DNA from 2 places in the Streptomyces sp. NBC_01429 genome. Region 1 is predicted to be linked to the other one. Evidence: riboswitches for the same ligand, from Rfam matches in the RefSeq annotation. Region 1 holds a riboswitch; the other holds the start of a gene.
What was found. Region 1 has a riboswitch for S-adenosylmethionine ahead of OG627_RS35415 (putative leader peptide). Riboswitches for the same ligand answer to the same signal wherever they lie in the genome.

Region 2: it holds a riboswitch for S-adenosylmethionine, as region 1 does, so the genes downstream of both, OG627_RS27420 (ABC transporter substrate-binding protein) here and OG627_RS35415 (putative leader peptide) in region 1, are expected to answer to the same signal.

What each region holds. Positions count from the first base shown of each region.
Region 1 is NZ_CP109599.1:449,406-452,785, forward strand. Features, by position in the region: gene OG627_RS02055 (NtaA/DmoA family FMN-dependent monooxygenase) at 1-480, opposite strand, end outside; gene OG627_RS02060 (LLM class flavin-dependent oxidoreductase) at 500-1,726, opposite strand; gene OG627_RS35415 (putative leader peptide) at 1,801-1,920, opposite strand; SAM riboswitch class IV at 1,967-2,080, opposite strand; gene OG627_RS02065 (class II aldolase/adducin family protein) at 2,346-3,005, opposite strand; gene otnK (3-oxo-tetronate kinase) at 3,002-3,380, opposite strand, start outside.
Region 2 is NZ_CP109599.1:6,232,708-6,236,087, forward strand. Features, by position in the region: gene OG627_RS27415 (ABC transporter ATP-binding protein) at 1-777, opposite strand, end outside; gene OG627_RS27420 (ABC transporter substrate-binding protein) at 792-1,940, opposite strand; SAM riboswitch class IV at 2,116-2,237, opposite strand; gene OG627_RS27425 (penicillin-binding transpeptidase domain-containing protein) at 2,352-3,380, opposite strand, start outside.

The sequences.
Region 1 (3,380 bases):
GGTGGACAGGAACTCCTGGGCGCGGGAGTAGCGCTCCTCCTGCGGGAGGTAGCCGCCGCGGCGGAAGTTCTCGCCGGTGAAGGCGTCCCAGGAGGTGACGACGTTCCAGGCGGCGCGGCCGTCCGAGAGGTGGTCGAGGCTGGCGAACTGGCGGGCCACCTCGTAGGGCTCGTTGAAGGTGGAGTTGATGGTGCCGGCCAGGCCGAGGCGTTCGGTCACGGCGGCGAGGGCGGACAGCACGGTGAAGGTGTCGGGGCGGCCGACCACGTCCAAGTCGTATATCTTTCCGCCCTGTTCGCGAAGGCGCAGCCCTTCGGCGAGGAACAGGAAGTCGAATTTGGCGCGTTCGGCGGTCTTCGCGAAGTGCGCGAAGGAGCTGAACTCGATGTGGCTGCCGGCCTCGGGGTCGCTCCACACGGTGGTGTTGTTGACGCCGGGGAAGTGGGCCGCGAGATGTATCTGCTTGAGCGGCTTGCTCATGATCGGTGTTCCCTCCGGCTCAGGCGGTGGCGTAGCGGTTGGCGGGGCGGGGCAGTCCGAGCAGCCCGCGCAGGGTGACGGCTTCGTAGGTGTGCCGGAAGGCGTCGCGGCGCCGCAGTTCGGGCACCAGACCGCGGGTGATCGCCGGCAGGTCGTGGGCGATCACGGCGGGGCGCAGCCGGAAGCCGGAGAGTCCGGCGCGCTGCCATTCCAGGAGCAGGTCGGCCAGTTGTGCCGGTGTGCCCGTGAACACCTTCGCGTCGCTGGTGAAGGGCTGTCCCGCGAGACCGTCCAGCCGGTCCCGGCGGGCCGCCGCCGCGGCGGGGTCGTCGTCGAGGAAGACCACCAGATCGCCGAAGATGTGCAGGGGCTCCTCGGCCCGTGCCGTCCCGGCCCGTTCGGTACGTATCTCGTCGACGATGCCGCGGGCCTGGCCGGCGTCGTGCGGGGTGACGTAGCCGAGGTCGGTGGAGCCCGCGATCAGCCGGTACGGCACACTCTCGTGTCCCAGCGCGGTGACGAGGGGCTGGCCCTGCGGCGGGCGGGGGGTGATGGAGGGGCCCTTGACGCTGAAGTGCCGCCCCTCGAAGTCGATGTAGTGGAGCTTGTCGCGGTCGATGAAGCGGCCGGTGGGGACGGACCTGATCTCGGCGTCGTCCTCCCAGCTGTCCCAGAGGCGGCGCACCACCTCGACGTAGTCGGCGGCCTCGTCGAAGAGTTCGGCGATCGCTTCCCGCGCCCGCGGTGTGTACGTCCCGCCGAAGCGGATGGGCGGGATCGTGCGGCGGCCGAAGTGCGCCGCCTCGTTCTGCCGCCCCGACACCTGGACCCGCAGGCCCGCGCGGCCGGAGCTCACATAGTCCAGGGTGGCGATCGCCTTGGAGAGGTGGAACGGCTCGGTGTGCGTGGCGACCACGGTCGGTACGATCCCGATGTGCCGGGTCAGCGGGGCGACGCGCGCGGCGATGAGTACCGCGTCCAGCCGCCCGCGCACCTGGTCGGTGCGCCCGTCGGGTTCCGTGAGGTCCGAGGACTGGAGTCCGAGTCCGTCCTCGATCGTCACGAAGTCGAGCAGGCCGCGCTCGGCCTCGGCGATGAGGTCGGCCCAGTAGGCGGCGGTGAACAGGTCCCGGGACCGGGCTCCCGGCTCGCGCCAGGCGGCCGGGTGCCATCCCGCGCCGTCGAGGGCGACGGCGAGGTGGAGCGCGGAGGACGGGGAAAAGGGCAGCGAAGAAGACGAGGACACGGAAGTGTGCCTTCCTGATCGACCGTGGGAGAGCGCCGTCCCTCATCGGGAGGGGCGGGTGGCGGCGAAACAGGTCAGGAACAACAGAGCGCGCCGGCCACACGCTGGAGGTCGATATGGGGCCGGGAGTAAAGGTGCACGCGACGTCGCGGGGCCAGGACCCTGGCGGGCAGCGGGGCGATGGGTGACACCATGTCCGCCTCCGCCCCTTCCGTCTCCGGCGGGCCCCAGGGCCTCGCCGTCTCGCGCTTGCGGAACCCGGACGGGCTCCGCCCGGTCGTCACCTGGAGCACCCCACCGCGGTGGGAGGGTTGCCGGTCAGCAAGCCAGGGCTTCACGCTGACACTCATGACCTGACCCGAACGTTACGCGGGCCACCTGCCCCGCGCAATGCCCGGATTCCGGGGTCGTGTTCACGTCGCCAGGATCTGAAGCAACACGACCGCGCCATCTGTTCCCGCTTGGCCGTCGGAGTTTTCGGCCGCCGGATTTTTCGGCCCCGGGCGCGGCGCTGGGGGCCGGACCGAGACTGCCGCCGGGGCGGAACGGCGCGCGCCCAGGACCGTACGACGGCCGGATCGCCGTCCTCCCGGGCCGCCACCGTTCCGCGCCCGCCGCCTCAGTCCACCGCGCCCTCCCAGGTGCTGCCGTACCGGTGGGCGAGGGCCGTCGCCTCCTCGGTGGTGAGGAGACGGGGGGCCGTGTCCTTGAGGAGGAGGGTGAGCCGTGCGACCTCCTCCAGTTCGACGGCGGCGTCCACGGCCCGCGCGAGGGTGTCACCGGCGGTGATGGGGCCGTGGTTCTGGAGGAGGGCGGCGTGGAAGGGGAAGCCCAGCTCCTCCAGCCGGCGCGCCTGGTCCAGGTCGCCGGGGGCCGCGTACGGGATCAGCGGGGTCTGGCCCACGCGCATGACGAAGTACGGGGTGAGGGGCGCCAGCGCGCTGCGGCGGGACCAGGCCGGCAGGCAGGAGCAGGCCGCGGCGTGGGCGCTGTGCAGATGGACGACGGCGCGGGTGGCGGGGTCGCGCCGGTAGAAGGCCCGGTGGAGGGGGAACTCCTTGGACGGTGGCGGCCCCGCCGTATGGCCTTCGTGCAGGGGCGCCCGGGCGTCCAGCACGGCCAGCCGCTCGGGGTCCAGCGCTTCGAGTCGGGACCCGGTGGGGGTCATGTATATGCGGTCGCCGACGCGCACACTGAGGTTGCCGGACGCTCCCGGGCTCAGTCCGGCGTCCGACAACGCGCGTCCGGCGGCGACGAGTTCGCTGCGGGGGTCGCTCATCCCAGTTCCTCCCAGGCGCTCGTGAACAGGGACTGCCCGCCGAAGTTCCCCGACTTCAGCGCGAGGTTGTACGAGGCTCCGTCCGGAGCCGAGCCCAGCGCCCACGAGACTCCGGGCGCGAGGGCCGGGCCGAGTTCGAGGCGGCGCACGCCCAGGGCGCGCACCACACTGCCCGAGGTCTCGCCGCCCGCCACGACGAACTGCCGGGCGCCCGCCCCGGCGAAGGCCGTGGCGCAGTCGGCGAGTGCCTCCTCCACCAGCTCGGCGGCGGGGCGCAGCCCCTCGGGCGTGTGCCGCTCGACGTCCGACAGCGAGCCGACGGCGTAGACGAGGACCGGCACGCCGGGCGCCGCGGACCAGTTGGTACGGGCCCAG
Region 2 (3,380 bases), 5.8 Mb from region 1:
CTCCAGGATGTTGGCCGCGCCGATGAACTCGGCGACGAACCGGGTCGCCGGGGTCCGGTAGACCTCGGTGGGCGAGCCGAGCTGCTCGACCCTGCCGCCGTTCATCACGGCGATCCGGTCGGACAGCGACATGGCCTCCTCCTGGTCGTGCGTGACGAAGACCATCGTGATGCCGAGCCGCTGCTGGAGCTCCCGCAGCTCCACCCGCATCTCGCGGCGCAGCTTGGCGTCCAGGTTCGACAGCGGCTCGTCGAGCAGCAGCACGGCGGGCCGGGTGGCCAGCGCCCGCGCCACGGCGACGCGTTGCTGCTGGCCGCCCGAGAGCTGCTTGGGCCGACGGCCCGCGTACGCCTCCAGACCGACGAGGCGCAGCGCCTCGGCGACCCGCTCGTCCCGCTCGGCGCGCTCCACCCGCCGCACCTTCAGCCCGTACGCGACGTTGTCCGCGACGGTCATGTGCGGGAAGAGCGCGTAGTTCTGGAAGACCAGACCGAGGCCCCGACGGTGGGTCGGGACATCGGTGAGATCCACCCCGTCCAGCGTGATCCGGCCCCCGGTGGGACGCACGAATCCGGCCAGGCTGTTGAGCAGGGTCGTCTTGCCGCAGCCGCTGGGGCCGAGGATCGACAGGAACTCGCCGCGCCGGATGGAGAGCCGGTCGACGTCGAGCACCCGCTGCCCCTCGTACCCGGCGGCGAGATCCTCGATCTCGATGTGCGGGGTGGTCGGGGTGTGCGGCGCCGGCGGTTCGCCGGCCGCTTCACGGTCGCTGGTCACTGTGGGGTTCCCGCTCACTTGAAGATCTGGTTCCAACGCTGCTGCCACTCGTTCAGCTTCGGAGTGGCGGTCTTGTAGTCGACCCAGGTGAACTTCTTGTAGACGTCCTCGCCGTACTTCACCTTGGCCTTGAAGGCGGGGTCGTAGTCGATGGTGTCGTTGCCCGCGCCGTAGAAGGTGCCCTCGGCGAACGGCTTCTGGTGCTCGGCGGAGGAGAGGTAGTCCAGGAACTTGTAGGCCGCGGCCGTGTGCTTCGAGCCCTTCGGCACGTAGTACGAGGTCAGCGCGCCCACCGCGCCGGAGGCGGGGTAGGTGAAGCCGATCGGCTGCCCCTCCTTCTCCATGGCGAAGGCGCGGCCGTCCCAGAACGGGACGATCCAGGCGTCGCCGTTCTGGAGGACCGTGGAGACGCTGCCCGCGTCCGCCGGGTAGGACGAGACGCAGTTCTTCAGCTGGGCGAGCTTCTCGAACCCCTTGTCGACATCGGCGGGGTTGGACAGCTTGCCGCCGTCCTGGGAGACCAGCGCGGAGAAGAACTCCAGGCCCGCGTTGTACGTCAGCGGGGGCAGCGCGACATGACCGCAGAACTTCTTGTCGAAGATGTCGGTCCAGTCCTTGGGCGCCTGCTTGATCTTGTCGGTGCGGTAGAGCAGACCGTTGGAGCCGGTGGTCAGCGGCACGCCGTACGACGATCCGTCGATCGTCGACTGCTGGGTGAGCACCGGGTCGAGCTGCTTCCAGTTGCTGAGATCGCCCGTCTTCAGCGGCTGGAGGAGCTTGCCGCCGACCGCCTGGTGCAGCGAGCCGGGGGTGAGGGCCACGACGTCGAACGGCGCGTTGGAGCCGCCCGCCGCGCGCAGCTTGGTGACCCAGTCGGAGTCGGCGCCGTAGACGAGGTTCACCTTGATGCCGGTGTCCTTCTCGAACGGCTCGACGAAGGACTTCTTGAACAGGTCTCCCCACGCCCCCGCGAACGCGGTGACGGTGATCTGCTCGCCCTTGCCGCCCGAGGACCCGCTGCCGGAGGAGGAGTCGGAGCCGCCGCCCGTGTCGACCCCGCAGCCGGCCACGGCGGTCAGGACGGTGGCGGTGCCGGCCGATGCGAGGGCCAGCAGATAGCCGCGCCCGCGGGCACGTGCGGGGCGGGGCAGGACAGATCTCATGAGGGAGAACTCCTCCGTGCGGTGAGTGAGTACGGCGATTGCCGCGCATGCTGAAGCCGGAACGGGAGCCACGAGGCACGAGGGGTGCGAGTGGTACGGGGGACGCGAGGGGCGGAAAGCGCTGATCGCGATGTCATCCCGTACTCCCGTCATCAGGTCCAGGACCTGGCCGACAGGTCCGCGCTTGCTCCCGGCACATCGGTGTGCGCGTGGAGCCGTGTCATCACCCGGGGCACCCCACCGCAGAAGGAGGGTTGCCGCTCAGCAAGCCGGGGCTTGTCGCTGAGACTCGTGACGACGAAAAAGTAACACTGATTTCGGCCAACCCCAAAGATGACCTGGATCACATGAGGGGTGGTCCAGGTCGACGAGTGGCTGTGCCGGTTGTGTGGAGGAGGTGGGGGGAAGTGGCTATTTCAGGGCCGCCGCCATCATCTTCTGTGCGATGGGCGCGGCCAGTCCGTTGCCGCTGACCTCCGAGCGCGCCGCGCCCGAGTCCTCCACCACGACAGCGACGGCCACCTCCTTGCCGGTGGACGCGTCCTTCGCGTACGAGGTGAACCAGGCGTACGGCGTCCCGTCGTTGTCCACGCCGTGCTGGGCGGTCCCCGTCTTGCCGCCGACCTCGGCCCCGGCGATCCTCGCGTTCGTCCCCGTACCGTCCTCCACCACCGTCACCATCGCGCTGCGCAGTTGCGCGGCCGTGGCCGAGGAGACGATCCGGGTGGTGTCCCCGTCCCGGTACGACCGCAGCGTGCCGCCGCTGCCGTCCACCACCTTCGACACCATGTGCGGCGCCGCCATCAGCCCGTCGTTCGCCAGCGCCGCCGAGACCATCGCCATCTGGAGCGGGGTGGCGGTCACGTCGAACTGGCCGATTCCCGACAGCGCCGTCTGGGCGTCGTCCATGCCGGAGGGGTACACGCTCTGCGAGGCGCGCACCGGCACGTCCTGCTCGGCGTCGTTGAAGCCGAACTTCTCCGCCATCGCCCGGACCTTCGACTGCCCCAGCTGATCGGCCATCTTCGCGAAGACGGTGTTGCAGGAGTAGCGCAGGGCGGTGCGGATGGTGGCGTTCTCGCACGGCGCCGACGTGCTCTCGTTCTCCAGCACGGTCTTCGTGTGGGGCAGGGTGTACGGGTCCGGGCTGTCGGTCCTCTCGTCCACCGACCCGTACAGCCCGTCCTCCAGCGCCGCCGCCGCGACGACCAGCTTGAACGTCGAGCCGGGCGGCAGCGGCTGGCGCAGCGCGCGGTTGACCATCGGCTTGTCCGCGTCGCCGGTCAGCTGCTTCCAGGCGGCGCCGTCCGTCGTGCCGCTGATCTTCGCCGGGTCGTACGAGGGGGTGCTGACCACCGCGAGCACCCGGCCGGTCTTCGGGTCGATCGCGACGGCCGCGCCCTTGTTGCCGCCGAGCGCCGCGTATCCGGCCCGCTGGAC